4 regions of the Yersinia alsatica genome follow, and region 1 is predicted to be linked to each of the others. Evidence: predicted binding sites of a transcription regulator. Region 1 holds the regulator's gene; each other region holds the start of a gene.

Region 1 (4,222 bases):
GTTCCGGCCACTTTACCCGTGATGACTACATTGAAATTCTGAAATACGCTAAAGCTCGCCAAATTGACGTCATTCCTGAAATTGATATGCCAGCCCACGCCCGTGCGGCAGTGGTGTCGATGGAAGCGCGTTACAACAATTTGATGAAGCAGGGCAAAGAGAAAGAAGCTAACGAATTCCGCTTGCTTGACCCGACAGATGACTCCAACACCACCTCGGTGCAGTTCTATGAGCGCAAAAGTTATCTGAACCCGTGTCTGGATTCATCGAAGCGTTTTGTCGATAAAGTGATTGGCGAAATGGCCCAGATGCACAAAGAAGCGGGCATGCCATTAACCACGTGGCATTTTGGTGGTGATGAAGCGAAAAACATTCGTCTGGGAGCCGGTTTCCAAGACAAAAATGGCACCATTGAGCCGGGCAAAGGCATCATTGATAAGAGTGTTGAAGATAAGCCATGGGCTAAGTCTCAGGTATGTCAGGACATGGTCAAGCAAGGCAAAATTCAGGATGTTGAGCATCTCTCCAGCCACTTCGCTATTGAAGTCAGCAAACTGGTTAATGCTCACGGCATCGAAAAAATGCAGGCTTGGCAAGATGGTTTGAAAGACGCTAAGGATTCGAAAGCCTTTGCGACCAAACGGGTTGGCGTTAACTTCTGGGATACCCTCTACTGGGGCGGGGCTGACTCCATCAATGATTGGGCCAATAAAGGTTATGAAGTGGTTGCCTCTAACCCGGATTATGTCTACTTCGATATGCCTTATGAAGTTAATCCGAATGAACGCGGTTACTACTGGGCGACGCGTTTTAGTGATGAAGCCAAAGTCTTCAGTTTTGCCCCAGATAACATGCCGCAAAACGCCGAAACCTCGGTTGACCGTGATGGCAACCATTTCAGTGCGAAGAGTGATAAGCCATGGCCGGGTGTGCACGGGATTTCAGGTCAATCATGGAATGAAACCGTACGTACTGACCAACAGATGGAATACATGATTTTCCCACGGGTATTGCCGCTGGCTGAACGTGCCTGGCACCGCGCATCTTGGGAACAAGATTACAAGGCGGGCCGAGAGTACCAAGGTGGCGAAACACATCTGGTCGATACCGTGGCATTGAACACCGATTGGCAGCGCTTCGCTAATATCATGGGCCAGCGCGAATTGGCAAAACTGGATAAAGCCGGTATTGCATACCGCTTGCCGGTACCGGGGGCTCGTGTGGTCAACGGCGTATTGGAAGCCAATATCTCCTTGCCGGGGCTGATTATCGAGTATTCCACTGATGGCGGTAAGCAGTGGCAGAAGTATGATGTCAAGGTGCAATCTAAAGTCAGCGGTGATGTGTTAATCCGCTCGACTAGCCCAGACGGAAAGCGCAGTAGCCGCGCTGAGCCAGTGAAAGTTTGATGATTGTTGTTAAAGTGCTGTGTCTGATGTTATCTCCTGTTTGCTAGGTTCTTTAGGTAAACAATATTAAGTGAAGTTGAGTTGATGGTTTTTCCCCCGGCAAGTCCGGGTTTTTTTTTGCCCAAAATAGTGCCATAGCACCCTGATAAGGGCAGTGAGATACATTGACGTCGAAACGAGTAAGGGACAAACATGAACGGCGGAGGGGCGAGATATAAATAAGAATGACCACCTGACTCCCGACTGAACAGGAAAGGTGGCCATCTTGCTGATGGATAATGCTATCCAGATAATAGAGTGCCGTTATCTGGATTAAAAACAAACCCTAAGGTTATTCGGTACTTAAAATCTCAGCGCTTAAAGTCTTTATAAAATCAATGCGATAATATCATGCCCAATAAATATCAAAGTGCAGGAAGGTGGCTATCGATAGAATCCCGATGAGCTTACATCAGTAAGTGATTCGGGTGAGTGAGAGCCAGCCAACACACCTGCAGTGTGAAAGATGATGGGCATATTTTATCTTTTATCGTGCGCAGACTCATTTTCACGGCAATCGCCGGTCTCACAGTGGCCGTATAGATACAGACTGTGGTTAGTCAGCTTGATACCATGCTGTTTAGCAATTTCACGTTGAAGAGATTCAATGGATTCATTACTAAACTCAATCACTTTGCCACAATCCAGGCAAATCAGGTGATCGTGATGATGTTGCTGCGTCAGCTCAAAGACTGATTTGCCGCCTTCGAAATTGTGGCGGGTAACAATACCGGCATCATCAAACTGGTTCAGTACACGGTAAACCGTCGCCAAACCAATTTCTTCGCCCATATCAATCAGCTTTTTATAAAGATCTTCCGCACTGACATGGTGGCACTCTGGATTTTGCAACACTTCCAGAATCTTAAGACGGGGCAGTGTTACCTTCAAACCAGCGTTTTTTAAGGCTTTGTTGTTGTCAGTCATGCGGATTCAGTCCTGTTACTATCGATTCAAATTAAGGCTGTTCAGCCTATGACATCCGTGGCGCAATCATTACGATTGCGTCTCATTATAGAACTGCTAGCCCTAAATGAAAACCGTGGTTGTTAACAAAGATATAATTGCACACTTTGTCCGATTAATCATGCAATGTATTGATGAATGGGATTGTTGCATCATTTAAGTATAAGGCCGCTATAGGCAACGTTACAAATTTGTAGCGGTTTATTTTCATTTTGCACGCATCATGCTGCTGATTTGTGGGCTGCTTAACAAAGCTCATTCTGACAACAAATGACACCGCGCATATTTTGCGGTTATTGGCTTTGGCAAAATGGGATTAAAGGGTTGGGGCAGACAAAAAAAGAGTTCAAAGGGGGAGGAGAGTTAACGGAAACGCTCGGCGCTATGCAATATCACCTCAGCGTTTCCGATCTAACAAATTAACCGGTGATCTCGGCCAAATTCAGTTCTTCGCTGATCTGTTTTACCCAAGCTTCAACACGTTCATTCGTCAGTTCTGGCTGCCTATCTTCATCAATGGCTAAACCAATGAAGTGATCATCATCAGCCAAGCCTTTAGAGGCTTCGAAGTGGTAGCCAGCGGTTGGCCAGTGACCGACGATTGCAGCACCGCGAGGTTCGATGATATCGCGCACGGTACCCATCGCATCACAGAAATATTCTGCGTAGTCTTCCTGATCGCCACAACCGAACAAAGCCACTAGCTTGCCGTTAAAATCGATCTCTTCCAATGTTGGGAAGAAATCATCCCAATCACATTGGGCTTCACCGTAATACCAAGTTGGGATACCAAGCAGCAGAATATCGAAGCCTTCTAAATCTTCTTTACTGCTTTTAGCAATGTCGTGAACCTCAGCAACATCTTTGCCCAGTTGCTTTTGGATCATCTTGGCAATGTTTTCGGTATTGCCAGTATCGCTGCCAAAGAAAATGCCTACAGTTGCCATATAACTTAATACCTTTTAAATTCAAATAGTTATGTTAAACACTGAGCGCGTTGCCCAACAATATAACACATGTATAGGGCGACATCATGCCAGAAAACGCCCTCGGGCTCATATCAAGTTTATGTGATATTAAATTTTTGTGAGTCGCTCAATCTTGCAATGTCATTGCCGATAACCTTTGTGTAACCGGAAGGTTGCAATTTGCGGTGCCAGGGGGAAAACCGTCAGATGAGAGTTTGTCGGGAAAGGAGTCGTCGTTAGCTGTATGGAACGTCCTTTATTGCTTTTCGGTCATCAAATAACACCAGAGTCTCTAACGGTAACCATCCGATATATAAGGGGAACGAACATGCAGGTTTTAAAAAATATTACCATCAGGGCAGCATTACTTTGGGTGCTTGGCGCTTTTTGTCTGCTCTGGGGCGGTGTATCGGCTTATACGCTGCTATCACTCAATCAACTGACCCAATCTTCTAACGCCAATGCGGTGTTGGTGGAAAACATGAATTTGGTCAATCAGGGGACGGACCAATATTTTCGTATGGTGACTCGTCTTGCCCGGTCGGTGGATTATCGCCAAAACGGTAATATCGCGGATGCAGATAAAGAACTCAGCTCATCTAACGTCGCGCTGGATAATCTGAAGAAAAAGCTCGCAGAATTTAAAGCTATCGACCACGCACAAATTGATCCCGCTTTAGTCGCTGGAGTGATTGATGGATGGAGTGGATTAATTGAACAGGGCGTAACGCCGCTTTATCAGGCGGCAATGGACAACAATAGTGCGGTTTATCAGGATTTAGCCAAAAAAACCGTGCCAGCGTTGAGCCGCCAATATGGGGCTGTCGCCGAAACATTTAA
Region 2 (4,222 bases), 1.2 Mb from region 1:
ATCACCAACTATATTATTTAATATAGATAATGATTGTTTAAATAATAAACCCGCTATATAAGCGGGTTGGGTAATTAATGTTTTGATACTAATGCATTAGAAGTCATAACCTACTGTCGCCTGTACCGAGCGCTCTGCCCCCCAGTAGCAGTAAGAAGTGCTGTAACAGGCCGCAACGTATTTCTTATCGGTAATATTATTTACATTCAATTGGACGAATGCCCCCTTCAGTGATGCTGCCCAAGTGCCCAAATCGGCGCGAACCAAAGCATCGCCCAGCGTATAAGAAGGCACACGTAAGGTATTGGCATCATCGGCCCACTGCTTGCCAATATAACGGATACCTGCACCAACATTGATACCGTAGCCCGCCTCATATTGCGCCCACAGTGACGCCGTATTTGACGGCGCTAACACCGGCGTATTGCCATCATTACCATCAATAGCATCTTTGAATTTCACGCGGTTATAGGTGTAGCCCGCAATCACACTTAAACGGTCGTTAATCTGGCTGCGCGCTTCCAACTCCAGCCCCTGTGAATTCACCTTACCTGCTGGCACATAATAGGTCGCCGGAACGGCACGGTTTGCCACATCATTCTGTGTCAGGTCGTATAACGCGGCGGAATAGAGTGAAGAACTGCCCGGCGGCTGATACTTGATACCCACTTCATACTGCTCGCTGGTCATCGGTTTCAGCAGTTTTTGCTGTGCATCTGGGAATAAACTTGGCGTGATGGCTTGGCTGTAACTGACGTAGGGTGAAATGCCGCTATCGAAGCTATACAGTAATGAAGCGCGCCCACTGGCATGTTTATCCGTACGCTCATCACGGGTATTGGCAGTCTTATTAATATTTTCCGTTTTCATCCGATCATAACGACCGGACAAATTCAGATGCCAATTATCCCACTTCATTTCATCTTGCAAATAAATGCCACTCTGCTCATAACGGCGACTTAAATAGGATGAATTGATGCCAGGGGTTGTCAGCAGATAATCGCGGTACAGCGTACTGCCGCCAGAAATACCTGTGTAAGGATTCAATGTGGTGGCAAATGCGCTGTCGCTACGCAGATTATTGCGGAACTTCTGGAAGTCGCCCCCCAACATCACCTTATGCTCGACTGCCGCCGTCGCAAAATTGGCCTGCAATTGGTTATCCACCGCAAATGCATTGAGTGAGGAATCTTCACCAGAGTAATAGCGGTTCATCAGCGTGCGATCGCTATTCCAGCCCCCCTGATAAACCTGTTCTAACTGACTATTAGAGTGGGTATAGCTGGCATTTTGCCGGAAAGACCAGACTTCATCGAACTGGTGCGCAAATTCAGAACTGTAGATTTGCTGCCAACGTTTAAACACATTGTGGTTAGTTTCGCCATCAAAGAAACCGCGACTTAACTTCTGCCCATAAATACTGCCATCCGCAGGAACCGCACTGTGATAACCACCAGAGGGGTCTTTTTGCAAATTTGCGCGTAATAATAATGAGGTATTTTCATCTGGCTGCCACAACAATGACGGAGCAATCGCATAGCGCTCTTCACGCTGATGGTCATACATGGTGTCACTGTTGCGCGTGATACCGGTCAGGCGAAATGCCCAATGCTCGGAAATCGCATCGGTATAATCAAAGGCGACATCTTGCGTATTGTGATTACCCGCCGTCAGACGGAAGTGGCCTTCAGAGGCAAATTGCGGGCGCTTGGATGTCATCATCACTACGCCACCGGGGATACTTTGACCATACAATGCCGAGGACGGGCCTTTGATCACGTCAATGCGCTCAAGAAACCACGGATCGACCTGTAACACATTATAACTGCCGCCATCACTGAGCAGCCGCAGGCCATCAAGGAAGGTATTGTTCACATCCCCGCCATGGAAACCGCGCAAAGCAACAGTGTCATAACGGGTTGCGCCACCAGAAAAACCAGTGAAAACACCGGGCGTATAATTCAGCGCCTGGTTAACCGTCGCCACATTTTGATCATCCATTTGCTGACGGGTAATTACCGACACCGACTGCGCTGTCAGAATTAACGGCTGGTCAGTTTTGGTTGCCCCTTTGGTAGTTTTGGCGGTGTAGCCCGAAGTGGGTAAATCAGCTGCCTGACCGGCTTTGGCCGTGACTTCTATCGTATCGTCAGCCATTGAAGCGAATGGAATAAAAATAGCCAGTGAGCACAAAACAGCAGAACGCTTTATTAAAAAAGCCGAGAACATAGTTATCTTCCCCAGATAATTATCCCCAAAGAACGTGCCGTTATTGGTTGGCGGCAAGTAAGAAGGGTATAGGCATATAAAATAGATGGTGATTAATCAGCGTCCATGCTATTTCCGCAGCGCAAATTCTGTTGTCTGCGAGCCACATATCGTGGGTCCATAAGTGCAGCGCACAATTTATTAAATGAGAGTGTTAATTACAATGATAATTATTATCTTTCTTATTAAATTTAAGATAGTAATTATCAGAGTAAGATTATTCCGTCGCTCAGCGTCTGTGCCACAATAGCTTTCTGCTAGGCTTAACGGCATACCTCTACTTATTAACGGGTTTATTGTGGCACTCACTTTGGGGCTGATAGGTTTTATGGAAAAGAATGGGTACTTGGTTTCACGGCGATATGATCCCCTACAGTTTTTGCTACGAACATGCCCGATACGAGCATCTCTGCGGCTAACATTTCTGCTAATCACACTTATTTTTGCCTCAACAACGGGCGCTGTTTTTGCGGCGACCGCCTCAGATTCCGCGACAGAAAACAGTGACGCACCAGCAAAACCTGCGGTGTCAGTACAATTAATTACCCTGCAAAAACAATTAGATAAACTAAAGCAGAATGTTTCTGTCAGTACATCTGATAACGAGTTGAATGCATTAAAAGAGACATCGTTGGCACTGGTTCGGGATGCCGATATACTGCTTGGGGATCTGAAACCCAAGCGAGAGCAACTGCAAACCCAGTTGGATGTTTTAGGCCCGCCGCCTGCGGCTGGATCATTGGCTGAAACCCCGGTAGTGGCGCAACAGCGCCGAGTATTGAATACCCGTAAAGTCCAGTTGGATGGTCAGAATGACCAAGCTCAGGCCATCAAGACCAATGCAGAGAATCTGGCAACGCAAATTATCGCCTTGCGCCATTCGGCATTAAAGACCCAAATCGCCCTAAACTCCGGCAGTATTCTGGGTGCCAATTTCTGGGCCCCCATCATTAATCCCAATCCAGATGACGATCGGCGGCTGAAAGATTTTATTCAAGAACTGAGTGATGCCTGGAGTGCTGCCTGGGAGCCAGAGTGGCGTTTTGGCACCACAGTATATCTGCTACTGGCGCTGTCTATCAGTGTCTTTGGCTTTAAGTTCCTCGACAGCCTGACCGCCTGGTTCTGTACCAAATGTCTGCCGCCCGGCCCATTGCGCCGCAGTTTTATGGCTTCGGCAACCACGCTTTATACCGTGTTGATTACTGTCACAGTGGCTCAGTGCATCACTCAGACTTTCACCCGCATGCCGGATACATCACCGGTAGTGATGAACTTTTCGCAGGTTTTTGTTCAGTTAATGTTTTTCTCTGCACTGGTGGCCGGTCTTGGGCGAGCATTTTTATCGAATCAGCGCCCCTCATGGCGATTGCCCGCTATTGCTGATGAAGTCGCTGCCTCACTGAAATTATTTCCACCGCTATTAGCCAGCTGCATTATGATTTTTGGTGCGATTGATCAGATGAACAATATGATCAATGTCAGCGTGTCAGGAACCATTTTTGGTAACGGTATATCGGCAATGTTAATGGCACTCACTGCGGCCATTATTCCCTTACGGGCCAACCGAATACGGCGTAATTTGGTGGCAAATGGTGAAAAACCCGAGGCCTATTCCACACTAGCCGGGTTGATTCATTTCGCTATCGGCATGACGGCACTCGCCATATTAGTGTCACTGTTGATGGGCTATATCTCACTGGCAAAATTCTTGAGTTATAAACTGGTATGGAGCTGTTTGGTTCTCTCCTGTTTGTATTTACTGACCCACCTGTGTGTTGATTTAGCCGAGAGTATTTTTTCACCCACCAGCCGTGCCGGTAAGGCGATTAAACAGTCACTGAATATTGACGATCGTCATTTGTCACAAGCCGCCACATTATTATCTGCCACCAGTAAAGTATTGCTGATATCGCTGGCCATTCTTGCTCTGCTTGATGGCACTTTTGGCTCT
Region 3 (4,222 bases), 2.2 Mb from region 1:
ATCCAACACGCTAATACCATCCGGTGCTTGCGAACTTTGTGGCAATAACCCTAAATGGCGTGCTACCTGCCGGGTATCAACGCTGGCTATATTCTTGCCATCTAATATCACCTGACCCGCCTGCGGTTTTAGCAACCGGCTCAAGGCGCGCAGCAGTGTTGACTTCCCACAGGCGTTAGGGCCGACGATGACAGTAAACTCCCCATCAGGGATGGCGACACTCAAGTTCTCACTGATGATTTTGCCGTCATAGCCCAATGTCAGTGCTTCGGCTTGCAAGCGAGCAGCCGGTGTGGTGGCTGGGTTAACAATACTCATGAACGTCCGGACTCCCGGATTAAAAGCCAAATAAGATACAGGCCGCCGATGCTGATGGTGACCACGCCCACCGGCAACTGATTCGGTGCGAACAGATGTTGGGAGCATAAATCAGCAGCAATTAATAAGAATGCCCCCATCAGCGCCGAAGTGGTTAAGGTGACGGAGGAGGTGCCCGCCAGGCGCTTGGCAATCTGTGGTGCCGCTAAGGCGATAAAGGAAATTGGTCCGGCCGCCGCCGTGACTGCTGCCATCAAAATTACCCCAATAGCCATCAAGCCCAGACGTGTTTTCTCAACCGGAACACCTAAGGCACCGGCAGCATCATCGCCCATTTCCAGCAATGGCATACGCCGACTTAGCAACATGGCAGCCAAGGTGGCTATCAAGATAAATATTACCGATGGCAGGCCTTTGGCCCACGTCAGCCCATTCAGCGAACCGGCACCCCAAGCGGCGGCTGTCATGGCGGCCTCCAATGATGCGGTGATGGTCAGCCAGGTATTGAATGCCGTCAGCATCGCGCCAATGGCAATACCCACAATAATCAGCCGAAAACCTTGAATCCCTTGGCGATAAGCTAACAAATAGACCGCAATTGCAGACAGCAAACCGCCGCCAAGGGCGCTACTGGCAATCTCAAAATAGTTGCCGTTAAACAAGGTGATTGCCACCAGCGCACCGGTATAGGCTCCCGCATTAAAGCCGATGATATCGGGGCTGCCTAAAGGGTTACGCACTAATGATTGAAATATTGCGCCACTGATACCCAGAGCCGCGCCGAAAATTAGCGCCATTACCGCTCGGGGCAGTCGCCATTGGTTGACAATAATATTCGCCGCGCCACTGGTGTGGCCGAGTAGAGCATCAAGTACCTGTTGAGGAGATAACGATAAAGTACCGATCATCAGTGCCAGTAAGGCACCCAATAAGCAGGCCAGAAGCAGCAAACTGCTCACTATCAGATTACGAGGCTGGATGCGCAGATTTATCGGGCCATCAGGGCGGCCGAATAGCCAAAGTGAAGTGGCTGGTTTCATAGTGCGGTCATCCTTTGGTTACTTCGAACCAGCCAGATCAACAAAGGTGCGCCAATAAACGCGGTGACGACGGAAACCCGTAATTCCCCGGGAACCAAAAAACGGCCCACAATATCAGAGACTAATAACAGAATAGGCGTCATTACCAGTGTGAAAGGTAGAATCCAACATTGATTCGGCCCGACAATCCAGCGAGCAATATGCGGTACCATCAGGCCAACAAAGGCGATAGGGCCGACGGCGGCGGTAGCAGCGCCACAGAGTAAGGTCACGGTGACTACCGCCCAAAATTGGGTTTGTGCAATGCGCGCGCCAATGGCGGCGGCCAAATCTTCCCCCATATGCATGGCATTGAGTGGGCGAGCCAGCAGCAAGGCTATCACGCAGCCGATAGCAATTGCTGGTGCTACCGCCATCACCACCGACATATTGCGAATATCCAGAGAACCGGCTTGCCAGAAGCGCACCTTGTCGTAGACCTGCGGATGAGTCAGTGAGATGCCGGTGGTAATCCCCAGTAACACCGCGGCGATAGCCACGCCAGAAAGTGTGAGGCGCAGGGGATTCACTCGCCCACCTCCCAGGGTACCCACCCAATACACCACCAACGTGGTGACCATGGCACCGATAAACGCCGAGATCATATAGCCATGAATGGCCTGAACGCCGAACACCGTAATCCCTATCACTACGGCAAAGCTGGCTCCAGCATTAACGCCCAGAATTCCAGGATCAGCCAGCGGGTTGCGGGTCAGTGCTTGAATCACTGCACCCGATAGCCCCAACGCGGCACCGGCAAGCACCCCAATTAGCGTGCGAGGCAGACGTGATTCTAAAATTAAAATACTGTCGGCGCTGTTGTGCTCCCCCAACAAACTCTGCCAGACCACCGAAAAAGGGATGGCTTTGGCACCGAGCATCAGGCTGGCGGCCATCACCAGTAGCAAGACAACAATGCTGAGTAACAACAGTAAAAACCCACGGCGGGGCGGGGCGGGTTTCAGCGATTTCAATGAAGATGGATTTGGGGAATCAGTGGCTGACATTGTAACTCTTCTTTAACAAATGATTATTGTTATCGTTTTGATTATCATTATTATTTGTTTGATGTATGTTAACACGACTTATTATGGGAATGCATCGGCAAAATCAGCTGACTTACCCTATTTCTGGCAGGAACATTTTCAACTTTCTATTTTTCATAACCATGGCAGGTAATTCTTACCAGCATTAACGGATTAAACAATCATGGCAAAATCGCCAATTCTTTTAGATTTCAGCCTGTTAAAGACTAACGCTAACTTTCGTGCCGTATTTTTTGCCCGCTTTATTTCGATATTAGGGCTGGGGATGCTGACGGTTGCGGTGCCGGTACAGATACAAATGATGACCGGATCTACCTTGCAGGTCGGGCTGGCAGTGACTTTAGATGGCATAGGGATGTTTATTGGCCTGCTGCTGGGAGGAGTGCTGGCAGACCGGCTTGACCGACGTAAGCTGATTTTATTCGCGCGCTTTACCTGTGGTTTAGGTTTTATTGGCTTAAGTTTCAATGCGTTTTCCGCTACCCCTTCGCTGTGGGTACTGTATGTATTAGCCGCCTGGGATGGGTTCTTTGGTGCATTGGGCATGACGGCGCTGATGGCGGCTACACCGTCATTGGTCGGACGCGAGAATCTGGCCGCCGCAGGGGGATTAAGCATGTTAACCGTGCGCTTTGGCTCGGTTATCTCTCCAGCGATTGGTGGCTTGGTTATTGTGTATGGCGGAGTGGGTTGGAACTATGGCATTGCCGCCGTGGGGACGATGTTAACCTTGTTGCCGCTATTGAGACTGCCTGCAATGAAACCGGCAACTCACCAGCATGAGCACCCGCTACGGGCATTAGCCACCGGGATTTCGTTCGTTTTTAGCCATAAAGTGGTGGGTTCCGTGGTGTTGCTGGGGACGTTGGTCAGTATGATTGGGGCGATTCGAATTCTGTTCCCGGCACTGGCGGAAAATACCTATCATGTTGGGGCTTCACAGATTGGTTTGATGTATTCCGTCGTGCCACTCGGCGCGACGATTGGGGCTTTCACCAGTGGCTGGGTGAATCAGGTTCGACGCCCCGGAGTGGTATTGATGTACAGCTCGATTGCCGCCTTTTTAGCTATCGGCACCTTAGGATTAACCCATAATTTCTATCTGGCGCTGCCCGGTTTATTGCTGTACGGCTATCTGGGTTCGATTAGCGGATTACTGCAATATACCTTGGTACAAACCCATACGCCGGATGCTCTACTGGGGCGGGTAAATAGCTTGTGGAATGTGCAGTTTGTTGCCGGTGAATCATTCGGTGCCTTGGGGCTAGGTGTGCTAGCGAAAGTCATGGCGCCGGCGCTCAGCGCTCTGACTTTTGGTGCGGCGGCAGCGGCATTGGGCGGCATAATCGCCGTCTGTGGCGGTACATTACGTAGGGCGACTATGGGGGGCGAGGGGGAAGACAATAGTGCGGATGAGGTCGTCGCGGACTAGCTTACAGGGTAGCGGTCTGGGCGCTATGTTAGCTGACTAAGTTAACCACCCGCTGCATAATATTGCGGCGAAATAGACTCGGGGAAGGTTCACTCCCCGAGTGTCGGTATCGCACCGAACTTTACCCGCGGTTTGAATAACTAAACTGTTTTACCAACGTCAGTTCGCCGGGGTTACGCATCGGTACAATCACCATCTCCTGCTTCTCATTGCTGGTCCCTTCCTCGGTCACGATAGTGATTTGCGCCGTGGTCAGAATGTCGCTACCACGGCCACCATAATAGTTTACGTACACCAGATATTGCCCACTATCCGGTGCTGGTGAAGAGAAAATCTCCGGGCCAAAA
Region 4 (4,222 bases), 1.0 Mb from region 1:
GCGGTATAGAGGGTATTCAGTGTCCCCACCACCACTTCTTTGGCCATGGCACCGGTGACTAACCCCACCGTCGCTTGCCAGTTATCCTCATGAACCCCCATTGGGGTCAGTAACGGGGTGAGCACTTTACTGACAGAGGCGAGTGCCGAGTCATTGATGCTATCGACCGCTTTGCCACTGAAAGAGAAACTATTTAGGCCACCAATGAAAATACTGGCGATGACAATGACTTTCCCCGCCCGTAGAACAAAGCCTTTCAGTCGCTGCCAGGTTTGCAGTAACAAGCTCTTCAGATGTGGCACATGGTAAACCGGCAATTCCATCACAAAAGGAGAGGCTTCACCGCGCATGATGGTGTATTTCAGTACCAAGCCGGTGAGGATTGCCACGGCAATACCGAGTAAATAGAGTGAGAAAACGATGCTGGCTCCGTCCTGGCCGAAGAATGCCGCAGCAAATACCGCGAAAATGGCCAGCCGTGCACCACAGGACATAAAGGGGGCCATCATGATAGTAATCAGCCGTTCGCGTTGGGCATCCAAGGTGCGCGCCCCCATAATCGAAGGCACATTGCAGCCGAAGCCAACAATCAGTGGCACAAATGATTTACCCGGCAACCCTAACGCCTGCATCAGCCGGTCCATCACGAATGCCGCACGGGCCATATAGCCGGAGTCCTCCAAAAAGGAGAGGAACAGGTACATCATGCCAATTTGCGGCACCAGTGGCAGCACGGTGTTAATACCGCCCCCAACACCTTGGGCGAGGAAGATAGTCAGCCACTGCGGGAAATGCAGGGTATAACCGACCCATTGCAGCCCTTGGATAAAGATAGCGGCAGAGCCAATATCAAATATAGGTTGCAGTGCGCCACCAATGTTGATGGCCAATACGAACATTAAATACATAACAAACAGGAAAATCGGCACCCCTAACCAGCGGTTCAGAATTACTTTATCCAGTGCTTGGGTCAGGCGGTTTGGCTCTGCTTGCTGTGAGTTGCCGACGATATCGCAGATACGGGCGATGCTTTGATAGCGAGCATCGGCGATCACCAATTCGGGATCTTCGTGCTGATTTTGTCGCAGATTCTCACGCGCCAACTCAACCTGTGACGGCGCTATACCAGCGCGCGCCAGACTGTAGATATCTCCTTCCAGAATTTGCAGTGCCAGCCAGCGGCGCTGCTGGATAGGCCAAGAATCCGGCATGTTCTGTACCAGTTTATCCACTTCATGCAGCAGCACTGGCGGGTAGTTAACCAGCGCTTTAAAGGTCACGGGCTGAAACTCATCGATACTGGCTTTTAATTCATTGATACCCTGTCCACGGGTAGAAACCAGCGGAATTACTGGGCAACCTAGCTGTTGAGAGAGGGCCGCGATATCAATATCAATATGCTGGCTTTTAGCAATATCCAGCATGTTGAGTGCCACAATGCAGGGGATACCTAGCTCGATGAGTTGCAGTGTCAGGTAGAGATTGCGCTCCAGATTGGCGGCATCAATCACGTTAATCAGCAGGTCAGCCTCGCCACTCAAAATATAGTGGCAGGCAATTTGCTCATCCAGCGACGTTTGCTCAGAAATCGTCGTCAGCGAGTAAGTCCCCGGCAAGTCAACTAAGGTCACCTGATGCTGCGGGGTATTAAAATGACCTTCTTTGCGCTCAACCGTGACTCCGGCCCAATTCCCAACGCGTTGACGAGCGCCAGTTAACTGGTTGAAAAGAGTGGTTTTACCCGCATTGGGGTTGCCGATAAGGCCGATTGTGAGTGCTTTCATGATCCAACGTGATATCAATAAATTAAAATCAGACGGTGCGGGGCGATTTTTATCCATCACCCGGCAGCCAGAATAAGAAATTGACCTGTCGTGTTAGGGTTGCAGGTCGAGGGTCAGCAGATCTAAATCTTTTTTACGTACCACCAGGCTGACCCGACGGGCTTCTATCTGAATGGGGTCACCTAATGGCGCAAGGCGAACCACATTAAATGAAGAGCCGGGTAACATACCCAGAGATAATAATTTCTGCCGATAAGCCGGGCTAATTTCAGGTGAGAAACCAATAATTTTGTAGGAACGCTGTGGAATAAGATGCATAAAAGCCTCTTGAAAATTACCCTTTACACTTTAAATTTCAGGGTGTTGGTTAATGGCGTACCAGAATTCAGAATAATGTTATGCTAAGACGTAATGAGTGAAATAATAATAGTAAGAACCATTTTCATATTCAACTGGGGTCAAATACTCAAAAGTAAGTATTCATTACGGTTTAATTTTTATAATTAATGAGTCTGATTTCTATTTACGCTTGTTTTACCACCAAATTGGCGTGATCGCAAATGAGAATGATGAGTTAAATCAGTTAACTGGATGTTTCTTTTAAATCGGTCATCTTTAAGACTACCGGAGTGTGGGTGACTATCACTAATCCAAGTCATTGAGTTATCTCAACTCCTTGGGTTCCTGCTGTTGCGGACTATCTGCAACTCGAAGTCTATTGGGTATAACTCGATGTATTTATTGTAAAATACCGATTATTAACATAATCACTTCACTATGATTTGAATCAAATAACATTCAGGTTTTAATTAATCCACGGCCGATTATCGTAATTATTTATAAACTAACAGTAATAACAAACTCAATAAGTCGTCATGTTAAATATAATGTTAAATGAGTCAAGATTATTGCTTGTTTTGCCTGAGACATCGGAGAAGAAAAGAATCTCGTGCTAATTAATTTAAAAAATAATTTTACAATTTTATAGAAGAAAAAAATATGAGAAAAGCGGGCAGTTTAATAAAGAAAGGGCCACAGCATGTGGCCCTAAGCTAAGTTATCAGCGTTTTTTAAACGCCGCAGCCAGCGCGTCACTCATGGCGCTGTTCCCGCCTGAGTTGCTGTCCACCCGCCCTTTGGCTGGTGGGCGGTTATTGGCGTCATTGTTAGCGTTATTCCGTGGGCGGCTGGCGCCACGATTATCATTATTGGCACTGGCGCGGTTCTCGCCGCCATTACCCCGCCGCGAACCCCCTTCACCCGGTTGTTCATCCAGGCGCATGGTCAGCGCAATACGTTTGCGCTGTAAATCCACTTCCATCACTTTAACTTTGACGATATCACCGGCTTTCACCACCTTGTGTGGGTCATCGACAAACTTATCTGCCAGTGACGAGATATGCACCAGACCATCCTGATGGACGCCAATATCCACAAAAGCCCCAAAGTTCGTCACGTTTGTGACCGAGCCTTCGAGGATCATCCCCGGCGTCAGGTCATTCAGTGTTTCAACGCCTTCGGCAAAGGTGGCAGTTTTAAATTCAGGACGTGGGTCGCGGCCCGGTTTTTCCAGCTCACGCAAGATATCGGTGACGGTTGGCACACCAAAACGCTCGGTGGTGAAGTCACGTGCATTAAGGTTGCGTAAGGCCGCAGCATTGCCCATTAAGTCCTGCAAAGCTTGCTCAGTTGCCGCCAAAATGCGCTCGACGACCGGATAGGCTTCTGGATGCACCGTGGATGCGTCTAGTGGATTATCCCCGTGATTGATACGTAAGAAACCGGCACACTGCTCGAAGGCTTTTGGCCCCAGACGGCTGACTTTCAGTAATTGCTCGCGGTTATGGAAACGACCATTCTCATCACGCCAGTTAACAATATTCTGCGCCATCATGCGGGTTAAACCGGCCACTCGAGTCAACAAAGGGACGGACGCCGTATTTAAATCCACGCCCACGGCGTTCACGCAGTCTTCTACCACGGCATCGAGCTTTTTCGCCAATTGGCTTTGGCTGACATCATGTTGATATTGGCCGACCCCAATGGATTTTGGATCGATTTTAACCAGCTCAGCCAGAGGATCTTGCAACCGACGGGCAATAGAAACTGCACCACGGATAGAAACATCCAGATCTGGGAACTCTAGCGCGGCTAGCTCCGAAGCGGAGTAAACCGACGCCCCGGCTTCACTGACAATCACTTTTTGCGCCGTCACCGCCGGATACTGCTGTTGCAGTTCGGCAAAGAAACGCTCGGTTTCCCGCGATGCCGTGCCGTTACCGATAGCCACCAATTCAACCTGATGCTTGATGCACAGGGCGGCCACTACGGCTGCGGCCTTGGCTGCCTGCCCGGTATGAGGGTAGATGGTATCGAAGGCAACCAGCTTGCCGGTAGCGTCAACCACCGCCACTTTCACCCCAGTACGTAGGCCGGGA

What was found. The regulator Fur, encoded in region 1, represses iron uptake genes when iron is present. The targets are predictions, from matches to a motif close to ATAATAATGAGAACNACTATCAA.
Positions count from the first base shown of each region.
Region 2: the regulator Fur is predicted to act here: its motif matches at 2,432-2,454, upstream of N0H69_RS01695 (TonB-dependent siderophore receptor).
Region 3: the regulator Fur is predicted to act here: its motif matches at 2,424-2,446, upstream of fepD (Fe(3+)-siderophore ABC transporter permease).
Region 4: the regulator Fur is predicted to act here: its motif matches at 2,208-2,230, upstream of feoA (ferrous iron transporter A).

Region 1 covers NZ_CP104006.1:4,113,505-4,117,726, reverse strand. Annotated here, with positions in the region: gene N0H69_RS18440 (beta-N-acetylhexosaminidase) at 1-1,409, shown strand, start outside; gene fur (ferric iron uptake transcriptional regulator) at 1,929-2,375, opposite strand; gene fldA (flavodoxin FldA) at 2,834-3,361, opposite strand; gene N0H69_RS18425 (methyl-accepting chemotaxis protein) at 3,711-4,222, shown strand, end outside.
Region 2 covers NZ_CP104006.1:367,917-372,138, reverse strand. Annotated here, with positions in the region: gene N0H69_RS01695 (TonB-dependent siderophore receptor) at 97-2,229, opposite strand; gene N0H69_RS01690 (DUF3772 domain-containing protein) at 2,567-4,222, shown strand, end outside.
Region 3 covers NZ_CP104006.1:1,452,167-1,456,388, forward strand. Annotated here, with positions in the region: gene N0H69_RS06340 (ABC transporter ATP-binding protein) at 1-318, opposite strand, end outside; gene fepG (iron-enterobactin ABC transporter permease) at 315-1,358, opposite strand; gene fepD (Fe(3+)-siderophore ABC transporter permease) at 1,355-2,404, opposite strand; gene entS (enterobactin transporter EntS) at 2,607-3,875, shown strand; gene N0H69_RS06360 (YfaP family protein) at 3,997-4,222, opposite strand, start outside.
Region 4 covers NZ_CP104006.1:226,388-230,609, forward strand. Annotated here, with positions in the region: gene feoB (Fe(2+) transporter permease subunit FeoB) at 1-1,784, opposite strand, end outside; gene feoA (ferrous iron transporter A) at 1,878-2,102, opposite strand; gene N0H69_RS00905 (Tex family protein) at 2,845-4,222, opposite strand, start outside.